4 regions of the Mesorhizobium sp. M0938 genome follow, and region 4 is predicted to be linked to each of the others. Evidence: riboswitches for the same ligand, from Rfam matches in the RefSeq annotation. Region 4 holds a riboswitch; each other region holds the start of a gene.
The links. Region 4 has a riboswitch for cobalamin ahead of metE (5-methyltetrahydropteroyltriglutamate--homocysteine S-methyltransferase). Riboswitches for the same ligand answer to the same signal wherever they lie in the genome.

Region 1 (3,998 bases), on a different contig from region 4:
TCGGCCGCGCCGACCTGCCGCTGGTGACCAAGCTGCCGGGCAATGTCGAGGTCAAGCGCGGGGCAAAGCTGCGGCTGAGTGCGGACGCTGGCGACCTCCACATCTTCGATGCCGACGGGCGGTCCTTCACGCTTCACGAAGCGGAAGCAAAGGCGGCCTGAGAGAGGCAGCAAGACTGCCGATATAAGCAATTTGGCGAAGCCAAAAAACAAGAGCGGCGGGCAAAGCCCGCCGCTCTTGTGCGTTCAGGTCGCGGTTAGAGCGACGTGCGTCCAAGTGGACGCACAAAGTACGCTCTAACACTTTGATCCTACGCATCGTGCTTTTCGAAAATCGATTCCGATTTTCGGGCCGATGCGCTAGCGGCCGAACAGGTTCCGGTCGCTGCCCTGCGGGGCGGACTTGTGTAAGTCGCCCGACGAATTGAGCAGCTTGTAGACCGGCGAAGCGGTGTTGCGTACCGAAGACGTCTGCGTGTTGTCGACGTTGACGGTCGCCTGCTCGTTGATGTCGGTCCCGCCAACCTTGTCGTTGTTGGCATAGGCGCTGCCGGCAACAAGCAAAAGTGCGGCGGCAGTGAGAGCAATCTTCTTCATTTTAATGTTCCTGGATTTTCATGTTCCACCAGAGCGGCGGGCAGATGCCGCCGCTCTGTTGAACTGAGTGTTAGTTGTTGCCGAAGCGGTCACGGTCACTGCTGTTGACGGGCTTCTCGTCAGCCGGAACCGGATTCTGCGCCAATGCCGAATTCTGAACCGAAGCCGTGTACGAGCTGTCGACCCCAACGGCCGGCTGGTTGGCGCCGTTAGATCCAAAGTTGTCGCTACCGGCAAAAGCGCTGCCGGAGATGGCCAAAATGGCGGCAGTGGCAAGAATGATCTTTTTCATTTCTAGTACTCCAGATTTGTGAGATCCCGAGCGGCAGACTTGGCCGCCGCCTGTCTGGGATCAGCTGTTAATTGTGGGATCAGCTGTTAATTGCCGAAACGGTCACGGTCGGCGCCCTGGACAACGGGCTTTTCAGCGTGAGCCGGCTTCTGAATGGAAGCCGTGTAAGAGCTGTCGACCGCAGCAGTCGGCTGGTTGGCGCCGTCGGACCCATAGCCGTCGGACCCATAATGGTCGCTGCCAGCAAAGGCACTGCCGGTGATGGCCAAAACGGCGACGGCAGCAAGAGCAATCTTTTTCATTGTTGATACTCCAGTATCTTAGTTTTCGGTCCGTCTAGCGGCGTGTCTTGAAAGGAATTCGCGTCGTTCGGACAGGCCCGATGTGGGAAGGCAATCCGGCAGATTCCAATCACGAAGTTGTTCCGTGTGGACCAAGAATCTGCACCTTGAAATTGTACCAGGTGCTTCTATCTGCATCGACTTTGGTTGTTCTTTCAATTACTTAAGCCAAATACACTATTCGCCCATTTGACGGATTGGCGGACCCGCGTTCACAGCGTCATGCACGCATTGTCAACAGAAACGAACCGTTCGGTTCGATTTTAGAAGTGGCTAATAGTCACTTTTGGAAACTGTTAACCTTCTTTGTCTCCGCCGCGGGTCGGATTCGATGCCACGACCGCCAGCAATGGCCGCCGAAAAATGGGGTTCCAGCCCTGCTATTGCCAACCTGCACGCTTCGCCGGCTGTGTCGCGCCGCATGGATACGATGTCGCTTTCATGCCGACAGTCGGCCGGCCGTCATGATTAGATCACACCATCTCAGGTGCCGCTTGGTGACGACGAAGCGGAGAATTGGGAAGCCGGTCAGAACCCGGCGCTGCCCCCGCAACGGTGGTGGAGTTCAAGTCGCAACGGGAGACCACTGGGCCACAAGCCTGGGAAGGTGTCGCGACCGCCCGCAAGGACACTCCAGAGCCCGGAAACCAGCCCGAGGTGTTGAACTCGACTGATCGCGGTGGGCGGTCAAGAGGTGGATAGAGCATGCCGGTCCTTCACCGGCCTGCAGCCGATCCTTCCTCCATCACCACCAGTTCAGTCCTTGGAGCGACGTGCGTTCACTTGGACGCACAAAGTACGCTCCAAGACTTTGAACCTGCGCATCGTGCTTTCCGAAAATCGATTCCGATTTTCGGGCCGATGCGACGAAAGCGAGGACAGGACATGGACGCGCGCAACGACATGCTGAGGCTCTTGCACGGCCGCAGGCAAGGCTACTCGCTCGAGCAGCCCTTCTACACCGATGCCGACTTCTTCAAACTCGACATGGAGCTGATCTGGTATCGCGACTGGCTGTTCATCGGCCATGATTGCGAACTGCCGAAGCCGGGCAGCTACATCACCGCCCAGATCGGCGATTATCCGGTTGTGCTGGTCCGCGACCAGCAAGGCAAGATCAATGCCTTCCACAACTCCTGCCGGCATCGCGGCAGCCGCGTCTGCAATGCTGACAAGGGCACGGCGGCGAAGCTCGTCTGCCCCTATCACCAATGGACGTATGAGTTGGACGGCCGGCTTCTGTTCGCCCGCCAGATGGCGGACGGTTTCGACAAAAGCCAGTTCGGCCTGAAGCCGGTCGCCTGCGAGAGCGTCGGCGGCTACATCTTCATCTGCCTGGCCAGGGAGCCCGCCGATTTCGCGCCGATGCGCGCCATGATCGAACCTTACCTGTTGCCGCACCGGCTGCGCGAGGCCAAGGTCGCCTTCGAATCGACCATCGTCGAGAAGGGCAACTGGAAGCTCGTCTGGGAAAACAACCGCGAGTGCTATCATTGCGCCGGCAACCATCCGGAACTGTGCAAGACATTCCCGGAAGCGCCGACCGTGACCGGCGTGCAGGGTGCCGACAGCGATCCGGAAATGCTGGCGCACTGGGCGAAATGCGAGGCGGCGGGCCTGCCGAGCAAGTTCCGCATCGATCCGGCCGGGCAGTATCGCGCCACCCGCGCGCCGCTGCTGCGCGACGCCGTCAGCTATACGATGACGGGAAGGCGCGCCGTGAAGAAGAACCTTTCCGACAGCGTTTCCACGGACCGTATCGGCTCGCTGCTGCTCTATCACTATCCGACGACCTGGAACCACATCCTCGGCGATCATGCGGTCACCTTCCGCGTGCTGCCGATCAGCGCCACGGAAACCGCCGTGACTACCAAATGGCTGGTCCATAAGGATGCGGTCGAAGGCGTCGATTACGACCTTGCCGAACTCACCCATGTGTGGACCGAGACCAACTACCAGGACCGCCGCATCGTCGAGGAAAACGCCTTCGGCATCCTGTCGCCGGCTTACGAGCCCGGCCCCTATTCGGAACTGCATGAGGGCGGCGTCATCCAGTTCGTCGAATGGTACGCCTCGTTCATCGAACCGCGCCTTGCCGAGGGCGGCCGGCCGGCGCTGCGCAGCGTCGCCTGAAGAGAAACGTGAAGAGATGAACGCAATGACGGATCTCGGGCTCTACCGCCATCTCGACGATATGGCGCCCTGGAACGACAGGCTCCAGGTTCTGGAAGTGATCGGCGTCAGCGACGAGGCGCCTGACGTGAAGACCTTCACCTTCCGCTCCGACAACCAGACCTGGTTCCGCTACAGACCGGGGCAGTTCGTGACGCTGGAACTGCCGACCACTGACGGCCCGCTGATGCGGACCTATACGCTGTCGTCCTCGCCGTCGCGGCCGTTCTCGATCGCGGTGACGGTGAAAGCCCAGGCCGGCAGCATCGGCACGCGCTGGATGTTCGACAACCTCAAGCCCGGCGTTCACGTGAAGGCCTATGGGCCGACGGGCGACTTTTCGCTGCACAGCCATCCCGCGGCCAAGTATCTGTTCATTTCGGCCGGCTCCGGCGTGACGCCGATGATGTCGATGCTGCGCTGGCTGAACGACTGCGCGCCATGGACCGATGTCGGCTTCGTCAACTGCGCGCGAAAGCCCGAGGAGATCATCTTCCGCAAGGAACTCGAACTGCTCGGCAGCCGCATGCCGGGCCTGACGCTCGGCTTCATGATCGAAGAGCGCTCCAGCCGCGAGGGCTGGTTCGGCCATATGGG
Region 2 (3,998 bases), on a different contig from region 4:
CGGTGTTCGCCACGCTCGGTGTTTTGGCCGCGGCCTGCGGCTATGTCACGTGGCGCTATCTGCCGAAATCGTTCTGACGCTCATGGTTTGGATGTAGGCGCAGAATGGCGTTCGCGTACCCAGTCGTGGAAGCGGTGCAGTTCATATTCCTCGGGCATCAGCACGCCGGCCTTGTGGCGCATCGAGCGCAGGCCCTTCTGGTTGACCTCGCAGATATCAGCATCTTCCTCCAGCACCTGCCTGCCAAAGGCGACGATGTTGTCGATATCGGTCGTCGGATCGGCGAGCGCTTCGGGCGAAAAAAGCCATTCGGCGGTCAGTTCGGTCTGCTCCGGGCCGAGCGGCACCAGCCGCACGGTCCTGACATAGTCGACATGGCCAACGATGAACATCGACGGCAAATGGGTGGCGTAGGTTTGCCCGGCGGCGCGCTCGGCTGAAGTGAGGTCGCAAAAGACCGGGCCGTGGACGCGCCCGTCGCGCGACCAGGTCTCGGCTCCGGCCCGCAGGCCACCGGAAAACTCCGGCGCATCATTGTCGGCGTGACGGGCCCATTCGGGATCGTCATGCCGCCCCATCAGGCCGCGGCCATAGATCGGCACCAGCCGCGACAGGTCCTTGTGAACGCCAGGACAATGCAGGCACTCGTTGAAGTTCTCCCAGAAGATCTTCCAGTTGCAGTTCATCACCTTGCGCAGCACATGGCCAGACACCAGCGTTTCCAGCGGCCAGTTGGCGAGATCGCCGGATGCGGGATCGAAGGATGTTTCAGCCGAACCGGCGGCATCTTCCTCCAGATTGACGAAGACAAAACCGCGCCATACCGACAGTGCGACGCGATAGAGCGGGTGATCGGCCTTGTCGAAACCTTCAGGCAGCGATTTCGACGGCACCCGCACCAGATCGCCGCGCAGCGAATAGGACCAGGCGTGGTAGGGACAGGTGATCAGCCGCGCCTTCAACCGTCCCTCGCTCTCCCGGCAGAGCTGCGAGCCGCGATGCCGGCAGGTGTTATGGAAGGCGCGCAGCTCGCCGGTCTCGTCGCGCAGCACGACGATCTCCTGCGTGCCGACACGGAACGTCCTGAAAGCCAGCGGCTGCGCAAGGTCGACCTCGCGGCAGACCAGCAGCCAGCTTCGATACCAGATGGCGTCGAGATCGCGCTGATGGACGTCGGCGTCCCAGTACGCCGATGACGGCAGCGCCGGTTCAAGCCGGGTCAAACCACTATAGGGATCGTGCTCGCTCTGGCTGGGTTGCATGGCTGGCTCCTGTTATGGGCCAGCCGACACCCCGGCAAATCTTTTGTCAATTGGGGCGACAGCATTGCCGGATTCGGTTGTGATGCCTAATCATGCCGGAAGTAAAAGGATTGGGACATGGCCGCACGACAGATGTCGCTCACAGCCGAACTGGTGGCGCGCTGTTGGCGCGAGATCGAGGATGCCGGTCCCGATCCGGACGCGGCGCATCTGGATGACCGCGACTATGACGCAATGCTCGACGACTTCCAGGCTGAACTCCCAACCTCCGAACCGCTGTGGTTGTTCGGCTATGGCTCATTGATCTGGAAGCCGGAAATCGACCACGTCGAGGAACGTGTCGCCGTAGCGCGCGGCTGGCACAGATCTTTTTGCATGAACATGACGCGCTGGCGCGGCACCAAGCAGAGCCCGGGGCTGATGATGGCGCTGAACCGTGGCGGACAGTGCAAGGGTGTAGCCTTTCGGCTGAGCGATGGCGATCGCCGGGCGCAGCTCGACAAGCTTTTTCGGCGTGAGGTGACGCTGAAGCCGACGAGCTATCGTCCGCGCCTGCTCTCGCTGGCAAGCGACAGCGGGCCGTTCAAGGCGCTGGCCTTTGTCATCAACCGCAAGGGGACGACCTATGCCGGACCGCTCGGGGAAGAAGAGGTGGTCGAAAAGCTCTCGACATCCTGCGGGCACTGGGGATCAGGCGCCGACTACCTCTACAACACGGTGAAAAACCTGGAAGAGCGCGGCATTCACGACCGCCATCTGTGGCGGCTGCAGCAGCTGGTTGCCGAGCGGATCAGTGCCTCGAGGCCTTGAGACCGCATGGCGCATTCACGCTGGTAACGGGCGGAATTTGGTTTGCCGGCCGCGACGATTCTGCCTATAGTCAAAGCTGTCGTCGGTTCCGTTAGGGACCAAGAGGGAATGCGGTGAGGGTAAATTTCTTGCCCAATGCCGTGGCTGCCCCCGCAACTGTGTGCGGTAGTCCTCTCCATATGCCACTGAAGAGTTTCTTCGGGAAGGTGGGGAAGGGCGCTGATCCGCGAGCCAGGAGACCTGCCGGCGACAGGAGAACTGACTTCTATGCCCTCGGGTGGAGGGCGAAAGGACAAGACATGAATACCGCTTCCGTCTCGCTCGGCGCTTCCGTCTCCTCGCAGTCGCGCTTCATGCAGCTGGCGCTTGCTGCATTTCTCGGCATTTTCGTCATGGGCTTTGTCGGCTTCTCGCATATCGATGCGGTCCACAATGCCGCCCACGATTATCGCCATTCGATGGCGTTTCCCTGCCACTGACGAGGGGCTGACATCATGACACTGTTTCGCAACGTCGTGTTCATCGCGGCGATCGCAGGGCTTGTGGCCGGCGTCGTCCTCGCCTGCATGCAGGCCTATGCCACCGTGCCGCTGATCCTGAAGGCGGAGGTCTACGAACAGGCCGGCGGAGGCCACACGCATGACCATGCCGCTGTCCCCGCCGCAGATACCAATGCCATGGCCAGCGCCGCACCGGCGCCGGCCGAAGTTGCCGCTCCAGAAGACGACGGCTGGGCGCCGGCCGATGGTTTTGAGCGCTTTGCCTTCAACGTGGTTGCCAATGTCGTCACTGGCATCGGCTTTGCGCTGATCCTGGTGGCCGCTTCGGAGTTCGCCGGCGGCATTGGCAATTGGCGTCAGGGCCTGTTCTGGGGCCTGGCCGGCTTCGCCGTGTTCACGCTCGCTCCAAACCTTGGCTTGCCGCCCGAACTGCCGGCGATGCCGGCCGCCGATCTCACCCAGCGCCAGATCTGGTGGATGGCGACAGTGGTGGCGACGGCCGCCGGTCTCGGCTTGCTCGCCTTCCGCAAGTCGCTGCCGCTGGCGCTGCTTGCCGTGGCGTTGATCGTGGCGCCGCATATCGTCGGCGCGCCGCAGCCCGACAGTTTCGAGTCGCCGATTCCGGAAGGCTTGCACCACCAGTTCGTGGTGGCGGTGACGCTGACCAATCTGGTGTTCTGGCTGGTGCTCGGCGCCGTCGTCGGCGTGGTGCGTGGCCGCTTGACCGGCACAGCGACCGGCCTGCGCGACAGCTTTGCCTGATCGCGTTGCTTCTGGCGGGATGCTGACCCTGGTCATCGGCGGTGCGCGCTCCGGCAAGAGCGCGCATGCCGAAAGACTGGTGACGGCCTGTCCGGCGCCATGGGCCTATATCGCCACGGCGCAAGCCTATGACGACGAGATGCGCGAGCGCATCGCGCTGCACCGGTCGCGGCGCGGCGAGGGCTGGACGACCATCGACGCGCCGCTCGATCTCATCGGCGCGATCGAGGCGCTGCCTGACGGCCGGCCTGTCCTGATCGACTGCCTGACGCTGTGGCTGGCCAACCATATGCTGGCCGAACACGACATCGAGGCCGAATGCCAGGGGCTGGCGGATGTGCTGTCGCGACCGCGCGGGCCATGGTTCGTGGTTTCCAACGAGGTCGGCCAGGGCATCGTGCCGGATAATGCGCTCGCCCGTCGGTTTCGCGACGCCGCCGGCCGGCTCAACCAGCAGGTCGCGGCCGTGGCCGACACGGTGCTGATGATGGTGGCGGGGCTGCCGCTCAAGGTGAAATGACATGGCCGATACTATCGATCCCAAGGACGAGGAACGCCACCGCGCCAAGATGGCCAAGCGCAAGGCAGTGCAGGACGCCGAGGTCGCGGCAAAGACGGTCGAGAAGGGGCTGCTGATCGTCAACACCGGTCCAGGCAAGGGCAA
Region 3 (3,998 bases), on a different contig from region 4:
AGGAGCGCGGCCTTGTGGAGCGCGCTGCGACGGAAGCCGATGCGCGGCGCTCGTCGATCGCGCTGACGCCGGCGGGGAGGGCGGCCTTCGCGCCGCTGAACCAGGGTTCGCACGATCAGGTCGCGGCCTTGCTCGACCGGCTCCCGGATCCGGAGCAGGACAGGCTGGTCAAGGCGATGCAGACGGTGCAGCGCCTGCTGGGCGACAGTGCCGAGCCCAAGGTCCCCTACATGCTGCGGCCTTTGCAGGTCGGCGACATCGGCTGGATCATCCATCGCCAGGGCCTGCTCTACGCGCAGGAATATGGCTGGGACGAAACCTATGAGGCGCTGGTCGCCGAAATCCTCGGCGCCTTCGTCAAATCCTTCGATCCGAAATGGGAACGCAGCTGGATCGCCGAACGGGAGGGGGAAGTCGTTGGCTCGGTCTTTGTCGTGCGCCAGTCGGACACGGTGGCGAAGCTGCGCCTGCTCTACGTCGAGCCCTCGGCGCGCGGTCTCGGCATCGGCAAGCGACTGGTCGAGGAATGCATCGGCTTTGCCCGTGCTAAGGGATACAAGACGCTGACATTGTGGACCAACGACATTCTCGTCTCGGCGCGCCGCATCTATGAGGCGGCGGGCTTCAAGCTTGCCGAGGAAGAGCGCCACCATTCCTTCGGCAAGGATCTGGTCGGCCAGAACTGGAACCTGGAGCTGTAACGTCTCTCACCCCTTCACCGGTATCCAGATTTCCAGCCCGCCATTGCCGCTGCGCGGATCGAATTCGGGGCCGTAGCGCTCGAATTCGGGCGCATCGGCGATCTCGTGTCCGGACGCCGGCAGCCATTTGTTCCAGATCGTGTTGACCGTGCGGCGGATGGTCGAGATGTGGTCACGATGGGCGAACACGGCGTATTTCTGCGCCGGCACGCGTACGCGCGAAAACTCCTTCGGCAGGTCCGAAAAATCGGACACCTCGACACCGGCGATGTAGTCGAAATTGCCGGCGTCGTCGCCATTGACGCAGACGCCATAGGCGACGTCGCCGACCTCGCCCGGAATGTTGCCGATATAGGGGCCGAACCGCTGCCATTGCATCGGGATGCCGGCGCTGGTTTCGCAGCTGTAGCGTTCGCTGAGACCGGCGATGAGGAACGGCCGGCTGGCCTCAAAACGCGGCGGCTCGAGATTGGTGAGGAAGGACTGGTCCATCAGGATCGGCTCCACGAGATCGAGGTTGTCTAGCGAGCCTTGCGCGCGCACCAGTTCCGGCGTGGTGCCGAATTGGTCGCGGAAGGCGCGGGTGAAGGCCTCATGCGAGGCATAGCCGGTGTCGAGAGCGAGCGAGAGGATGTCGGGTGCACCGGCGGCGAGCTTGCGCGCCGCTTCGGTCAGCCGGCGAGACCGCATGTAGCCCATCACCGAACGGCCGGTCGCCGCACCGAAAGCCCGCGTCACGTGAAAGCGCGACACCCCGCTGCTCTTGGCGACATCGTCGAGCGAGACGGATTCCGGCAGATGGCTTTCGACGAACCACAGCGCTTTCTCGGTAGGATTCATTTGGCTCCTTGCATGGGCCAGTCTTCACATTGGCAAAGTCTTCGCGTCGGCAGGTCATCGTGCCGTTTCCTGGAGCTCGCAGTTTGATCGAAATTGCGCACTGCGCAAATCGCGACGGCGGCCGGCAGTCGAAGGCGTCAGGCGAAAGAGCTTGACAGGAGCAAGCAACGTCTTTTAGGTAGTAACGTTATTACATAACGATGATCCATATGACTCCCTCTGACAAGACCCTAGCTCTCGTGGCTTTCCGAGCCCCGGAAATTTATTGCGCTGTGATTGGCGGGAAATTAGGGTGGGCGACTGATGGTCCCCGAGTCGAAAGGCGAGGGGTGAAAAGGGAACACGGTGAGATCTTCGGATCGAGGCCGTGGCTGCCCCCGCAACTGTAAGCGGTTAGCAAGATCCGAAATGCCACTGGCCGGCAAGGCTGGGAAGGCAGGATGGCGCAAAGACCCGCGAGCCAGGAGACCTGCCATCGGCTTGAGTTGACCGGACGGGGTGTGCCGGGAGGAGACGTGGACATCGGTCTTGTCGGCCGGTCGGTCCAGCTTCCTTCCGTCGCCATTGAGAAAGTGACGGTAAGTTGGACGCCTCCCAGCCTCTTCTTGAAGCGCGCGAACTGAGCGCGACGGCGGGTAGTCAGCGCCTGGTCAGCGCGGTGAGCCTTTCGGTGGCGGCGGGCGACCGCCTCGCCATCATCGGCCCCAACGGCGCCGGCAAGACGACGCTGTTGCGCATGCTATGCGGTACGCTGCGGCCAAGCGCGGGAGAGGTGAGATTTTCCGGACGCCGGCTGGAGACGTTTTCTGCCGCCGAGCGGGCGCTGCACATGGCTGTCGTCGGCCAGACCGATCAGCCTGATCCGCGGCTTGCCGTGATCGACTATGTCGAGCTTGGGCGCGTCCCGCATGCCGGTTTGCGACGAAGGAGCGAGCAACGCGACATCGTCGTCGAAGCGCTTCGCAGAACCGGCCTGCTGCCGCTGCTCGGCCGCACGATCGGCTCGCTGTCCGGTGGCGAGCGGCAACGCGCCCAATTGGCACGCGCCATCGCCCAGGAGCCTAAAATCCTGTTCCTCGACGAACCGACCAATCATCTCGATCCGCGCGCCCGCAGCGAACTTCTCGAACTCGTATCGCAGTTGGGCATGACCGTCGTGGCGGTGCTTCACGATCTGTCGCTGGTCACGCCATTTGCCACCAGGGTGGCGGTGATGAACGAGGCCCGACTGCAGGCACTCGCCGGTCCGCGCGAGGCGCTGACCAAGCAGTTGATCCGCGACATTTTCGGCGTCGACGTGCTTCGGCTGCGCCATCCCACCGAAGACCGCGAACTCACGGTCTTCGAAGTTCCAAACCGCGCCTCTTCCGATTTAACCAAGGAGCAACATCCGTGAAACGCCTCGCACTGTCTTCTGCTTCCCTCCTGCTTGCCCAGACCGCCTTGGCTTTTCCGGTAACTGTCGACAGCTGCGGCACGCCGCTGACCTTCGATGCCGCGCCGAAGCGCGCCGTCATCCAGGATCTGAACATGGCCGAGATGGCCTTCGCGCTGGGGCTGCAACCGTCGATCGTCGGCCTGACCGGCATCACCGGATGGTACAAGGTCGGTCCGGAATTCAAGGCCGAGCAGGGCGCGATCCCGGAACTCGCGCCGAAATACCCGACGCTCGAAAACCTCGTCGCCGTCGAGCCTGATTTCTTCTTCGCCGGCTGGTACTACGGCATGAAGCCGGGCGGCGAGGTGACGCCCGATACGCTGGCGCCGCACGGTATCAAGACGTTGGTGCTGACGGAAAGCTGCGTCCACCTCGACAGCAACCGCCCCGCCGCCTCGATGGACCTGCTCTATGGCGACGTCGAGAAGCTGGGCAAGATTTTTGGCAAGGAGGCCAAGGCGAAAAAACTTGTTTCGGACTGGAAAGCGCAACTCGCCGATATCACGGCAAAGGTCGGCGACAGCAAGGGAACGCGGGTGTTTCTTTACGACTCCGGCGAAGACAAACCCTTCACATCAGGCAAGTTCGCGATCCCCAGCGCCATGATCGCCGCCGCCGGCGGCGACAACGTCATGGCCGACATGCAGACGAGCTGGGGCAACACGGATTGGGAAACGGTCGCCTCCCGCAATCCGCAGTTCCTGGTCCTGCTCGATTACCAGGACGGCGGCGGCTACCGCAAACTGCTCGATTTCCTCAGAGCCCATCCGGCGATGAAGGAGACCGATGCGGTCAAGAATGAACGCTTCGTCGCGCTGCGCTATGCCGAACTGACGCCCGGGCCGGCGAATATCGAGGCGATCGGCAAGATCGCCAAGGCGATGCACCCGGAAGCTTTTTGAGCTTGCGCCACCGGGCGTTCGAATTGGCCATGGCAGCAGGAGCAGCAGCGATGGCTGCTCTTGCTCTGCTGTCTATCGCTTATGGATCGACTGTCATAGCGCTGACGGACGTGGTTG
Region 4 (3,998 bases):
TCATCGATCTGGATCATCCTTGCGCCGGATCTTTCGAGATCCGTCACTTCGTCGCGGATGGCGAGCGCGATCTGGCGGCAGGCTTCGGAGCGGGGTACGTCGTCGCGAACAAAAGACCAGTTGAGAATGGTGACTGGGCCTGTGAGCATTCCCTTCACGGGCTTTTCCGTAAGCGACTGGGCGAATTGCCACCAGCGCACTGTCATCGGATTGCGCCTCGATACGTCGCCGAAAATGATGGGGGGACGCACGTAGCGCGACCCATAGCTTTGTACCCAGGCATGCTGGGTGAGCGCGAAGCCGGACAACTGCTCGCCGAAATGCTGTACCATGTCGTTTCGCTCGAACTCACCGTGCACCAGCACGTCCAGCCCGATCTCTTCCTGCCAGCGAATTGCAGCCTCGATCTCCTTCTTCAGGAACGTCTCATAGTCGACATAGCTCAGCTGGCCCTTCGCATGAGCGGCCCGCGCCTTGCGTACCTGCGGCGTCTGCGGGAAGGACCCGATGGTCGTCGTCGGGAACGGCGGCAGCCCGAGTGAGCCGGCTTGGACTCTGGAGCGCTCGCCAAAAGCGCTCTCTCGTCGCTTCGCGCTGTCCTCAATGCTAGCGATCCGCCCCTGAACAAGCGGGTCATGGATCCTCGTGGATGTCACGCGCGTGGCGGCAGCCTCGGCAGACGCTTTCAACGCGCCTGCCACCGCATCCCTGCCTTGGGACAGGGCCCGGGCCAGCAAGACCAACTCGTCGGTCTTCTGGGCCGCGAAGGCGAGCCACGACCTGATGTCGGCGTCGAGTTCCGTCTCCATGCGCAGATCAATCGGCACATGCAGCATCGAGCAAGAAGGCGCGATCTCGACGCGGTCCAAGGGCCAGCCGGCGACGATCGGTTTGATGCGGTCGAGAATGGCGGGCAGGTTCGCACGCCAGACGTTGCGGCCATCGATCAAGCCAAGCGAGAGCACCAGATCCTTCGGAGCGAGCCGACCCACCGTTTCCAGCTGCTCGGGAGCGCGCACGAGATCAATATGCAGCCCGGCCAGGGGCAGAGAAACCGCGGTTTCGAGATTGTCTCCCAGCGACCCGAAATACGTAGCCAGCATGATCTTCAGCTCGGGCGCGGCTTTCGACAGCTGGCCATAGGCGAATTCGAACGCAGCTCGTTCGTTCGGGTTCAGATCGAGGACAAGCGCTGGCTCATCGATCTGCACCCAGTCGGCTCCCGACAGCTTCAGCTTCTGCAGGACTTGCTCGTAAACGGGCAGCAGCCGCGGTAGGAGCGCGATGGGACCGAACCCCTCGGCAGGCGATTTCGCCAGCTTGAGGAAGGTGATGGGTCCAAGGATGACTGGGCGTGTGTGAATGCCGAGAGCTTTAGCCTCGAGGAAGTGATCGACCGGCTTCGATGACGAGAGGGCGAACGTCTGATCATCATCGAGTTCCGGCACAATGTAGTGGTAGTTGGTGTCAAACCACTTGGTCATTTCCATCGCGGTTACACCAGGTCCATGAGCCTCCTCCTGGTGACCAGCGTGTCCACAATCCTCCGTCTGACCCTGGTTGCCGCGCGCCATTGCGAAGCAGATGTCAAGTGGGACCTCGCCGCTATTCCAGCCGTAACGGGATGGAACGGCCCCGACCATGGCTGCGGTGTCGAGCACATGGTCGTAAAGCGAGAAGTCGTTCGACGGGATTTTCGACACGCCGCGATCGCGCTGCTCTTCCCAGCTAGCGGCACGGAGCGCCTTCGACGTCGTGAGAAGGTCGCCAGCGGACGATGTTCCGGACCAGTAGCTTTCAAGCGCGAATTTCAGTTCTCGCCGACGACCGAAGCGCGGCACGCCGAGCGTTGCTACAGGAATTTCCTGAGAGTCAGTCATGTCATACCCCGATGGTTGGGGCGCCGATGACAAGGAAGGCGCTAGCAGGCCGGCACGAACGCCGGCTTGCAGCGGCCACCGAGACACCCCGCCCGTGGACGTAATTCGCCGTGGCAGGTCTCCTGGCTCGCGGGGTCATAGCCTCTACCCGTCTTCCTGAGGGTATTTGCCTCAGTGACATGAGTGGGGTTGGCTCGCCGCTAACAGTTGCGGGGGCAGCGCCGGCATTGCACCGGCTTCCCTCTTAGCTCCGCTGCGGCAGCGCCGCACGCGAGAACCACGACACGCAGATAATCACAGCAGTCCGCTCTTTTGTCAATGACGCATAACGAAATGTTTATGTCGTTATGTGATTTCGCTTTTACGCTTGTCTAACATTGTGAAATATTCAGTCGCCCATTGGCGGCGCTGCTCCGCTGCCACCATTGTCCAACTAATGGATCCCTGTCGGGCTGCGACATCCCTCGCAGGTCGCCGATGAAGGATTTCGGACAAGACTTCAAGCGCGTGACAACGTCATTAGAATGCAGAAGATCGCATTGGTGGCGATGTTTAACGATGCGGCCGCAAGCCGTGCGTGCGTGGTAGAAGCGGTTTTCTCGGAGTGAGCGCCAAACCGCGGGAATTGGCACGCCAGTCGTCATCACGGGTGACTAGGCAATCGTGATGACTCCGCTCGGCGGCAAGAGACCACACTGACCGAGCCTGGCTCAAGGGTCTGATGCAAAGCCCGACTGTGGTCCCGATAAGCCGCTTAAGCCGCATTCAGGCGGTCAGTATAAGTATCTCTCTCTCCAAGCGCTCGGCATTGAGGGATGCGCAAACGCAGGCAAAGCTCGCGTGCTTCATATTCTGCATCATACGATCGGCAGGACCCAGTTTTTATCCAGTGCACGCGTCAGCGCGGTGTGCAATTCTGGCTCGGTCCGATACGAAGGCATTTGGGCCTCGCTGATCCAGCCCAAGCCAACATAGTGGAAGTGATCCGCAGGGACCGTAACCCGGCTGCTGTCCAGTTGCCGAACGAAGTCCGCTGACCAATGGTGGATCGTATACGCTTCAAGTTTGTCCATCATCCTCCGCCAGCGTTGGATGCGTTCTTCGCGCGGCATGCTGGCCGCTCTTGAGATCGCGGTAGCTATCTCGTCGGAGAGCCTCGGATTTACCAGCAGGGCGTCCTCGGCGAAGTCTTCGGCCGCGCCGGCAAACTTCGATAACACCAGAACGCCAGGGTCGCTCGGATCTTGTGCAGCAATGTATTCTTTCGCCACAAGATTCATGCCATCGCGCAACGGCGTCACAACGCAAACACGCGCGGCTCTGTAAAGACCCGCTATCTCAGCTTGGGTGAACGACCTGTTCTCATAGATAATCGGCATCCACTCGTCCGTGCCATGCCGGTTGTTGACTTGATTGACGAGTCTTTCGACGTCGCGCCGATATTCGCTGTACGCTTGGATGTCGCCACGTGAGGGAGTTGCGATTTGCAAGAGCGAGACACGTTGCGGCTCGACTGCCAGCAGATCGAAAGCTTTAATCCGATTGTCGATGCCCTTGGTGTAGTCGAGCCGATCGACGCCGATAACTAGCTTTGCTCCGCCAAGTTTCAACTGCGAAATGTAGGCTTTCTGCGCCTCAAGCGAATCTGCGGCACACTGTTCGAATTGCTTCGGATCGATACCTATAGGAAAATTTTGGCATTGCGTCTGGCCATGGTCCGAGAAAACGACCCCGTTCTTGCTCTCCAGCCCCAAATGAGATTGGACACAGGCGAGGAAATTGCTCACATCACGGTCGGTCTGGAAACCGAGCAGATCATACTCGAGCATACATGTCATTAGCTCGCCAGAATTGGGCACGCGCTCCATCATGTCAGACTCGGGCCATGGCGTATGCAGGAAATGGCCGATCGGCCGGTCAATGCCGAGTCTGTGCAAATCAGCGCCGAGCGGCAGGAAATGGTAGTCATGAACCCAGTAGACTGCGTTATCTCCCAATTCGGACACCGCGCGCGCCATGAAGGCATTGACGTCGCGATAACTTTTATAATCCTCTTCCGAGCCTGAGATCCGGTCCGGCAGCGAGTGGAGCGCCGGCCACAATATTGAATTTGCAAAA

Region 1: it holds a riboswitch for cobalamin, as region 4 does, so the genes downstream of both, NKH73_RS00710 (aromatic ring-hydroxylating oxygenase subunit alpha) here and metE (5-methyltetrahydropteroyltriglutamate--homocysteine S-methyltransferase) in region 4, are expected to answer to the same signal.
Region 2: it holds a riboswitch for cobalamin, as region 4 does, so the genes downstream of both, NKH73_RS13240 (CbtB domain-containing protein) here and metE (5-methyltetrahydropteroyltriglutamate--homocysteine S-methyltransferase) in region 4, are expected to answer to the same signal.
Region 3: it holds a riboswitch for cobalamin, as region 4 does, so the genes downstream of both, NKH73_RS14600 (ABC transporter ATP-binding protein) here and metE (5-methyltetrahydropteroyltriglutamate--homocysteine S-methyltransferase) in region 4, are expected to answer to the same signal.

What each region holds. Positions count from the first base shown of each region.
Region 1 is NZ_JAMYNS010000001.1:157,526-161,523, forward strand. It holds gene NKH73_RS00690 (ABC transporter ATP-binding protein) at 1-161, shown strand, start outside; gene NKH73_RS00695 (DUF680 domain-containing protein) at 360-596, opposite strand; gene NKH73_RS00700 (DUF680 domain-containing protein) at 667-888, opposite strand; gene NKH73_RS00705 (DUF680 domain-containing protein) at 975-1,190, opposite strand; cobalamin riboswitch at 1,698-1,899, shown strand; gene NKH73_RS00710 (aromatic ring-hydroxylating oxygenase subunit alpha) at 2,115-3,362, shown strand; gene NKH73_RS00715 (FAD-binding oxidoreductase) at 3,388-3,998, shown strand, end outside.
Region 2 is NZ_JAMYNS010000006.1:280,604-284,601, reverse strand. It holds partial or broken gene NKH73_RS13255 (MFS transporter) at 1-77, shown strand, start outside; gene NKH73_RS13250 (aromatic ring-hydroxylating oxygenase subunit alpha) at 81-1,262, opposite strand; gene NKH73_RS13245 (gamma-glutamylcyclotransferase) at 1,380-2,072, shown strand; cobalamin riboswitch at 2,139-2,334, shown strand; gene NKH73_RS13240 (CbtB domain-containing protein) at 2,372-2,551, shown strand; gene NKH73_RS13235 (CbtA family protein) at 2,567-3,334, shown strand; gene cobU (bifunctional adenosylcobinamide kinase/adenosylcobinamide-phosphate guanylyltransferase) at 3,354-3,854, shown strand; gene cobO (cob(I)yrinic acid a,c-diamide adenosyltransferase) at 3,856-3,998, shown strand, end outside.
Region 3 is NZ_JAMYNS010000007.1:106,076-110,073, forward strand. It holds gene NKH73_RS14590 (bifunctional helix-turn-helix transcriptional regulator/GNAT family N-acetyltransferase) at 1-701, shown strand, start outside; gene NKH73_RS14595 (GyrI-like domain-containing protein) at 708-1,541, opposite strand; cobalamin riboswitch at 1,829-2,032, shown strand; gene NKH73_RS14600 (ABC transporter ATP-binding protein) at 2,125-2,937, shown strand; gene NKH73_RS14605 (ABC transporter substrate-binding protein) at 2,934-3,881, shown strand; gene NKH73_RS14610 (FecCD family ABC transporter permease) at 3,932-3,998, shown strand, end outside.
Region 4 is NZ_JAMYNS010000033.1:13,217-17,214, reverse strand. It holds gene metE (5-methyltetrahydropteroyltriglutamate--homocysteine S-methyltransferase) at 1-1,880, opposite strand, end outside; cobalamin riboswitch at 1,976-2,177, opposite strand; gene NKH73_RS31420 (alpha,alpha-trehalose-phosphate synthase (UDP-forming)) at 2,738-3,998, opposite strand, start outside.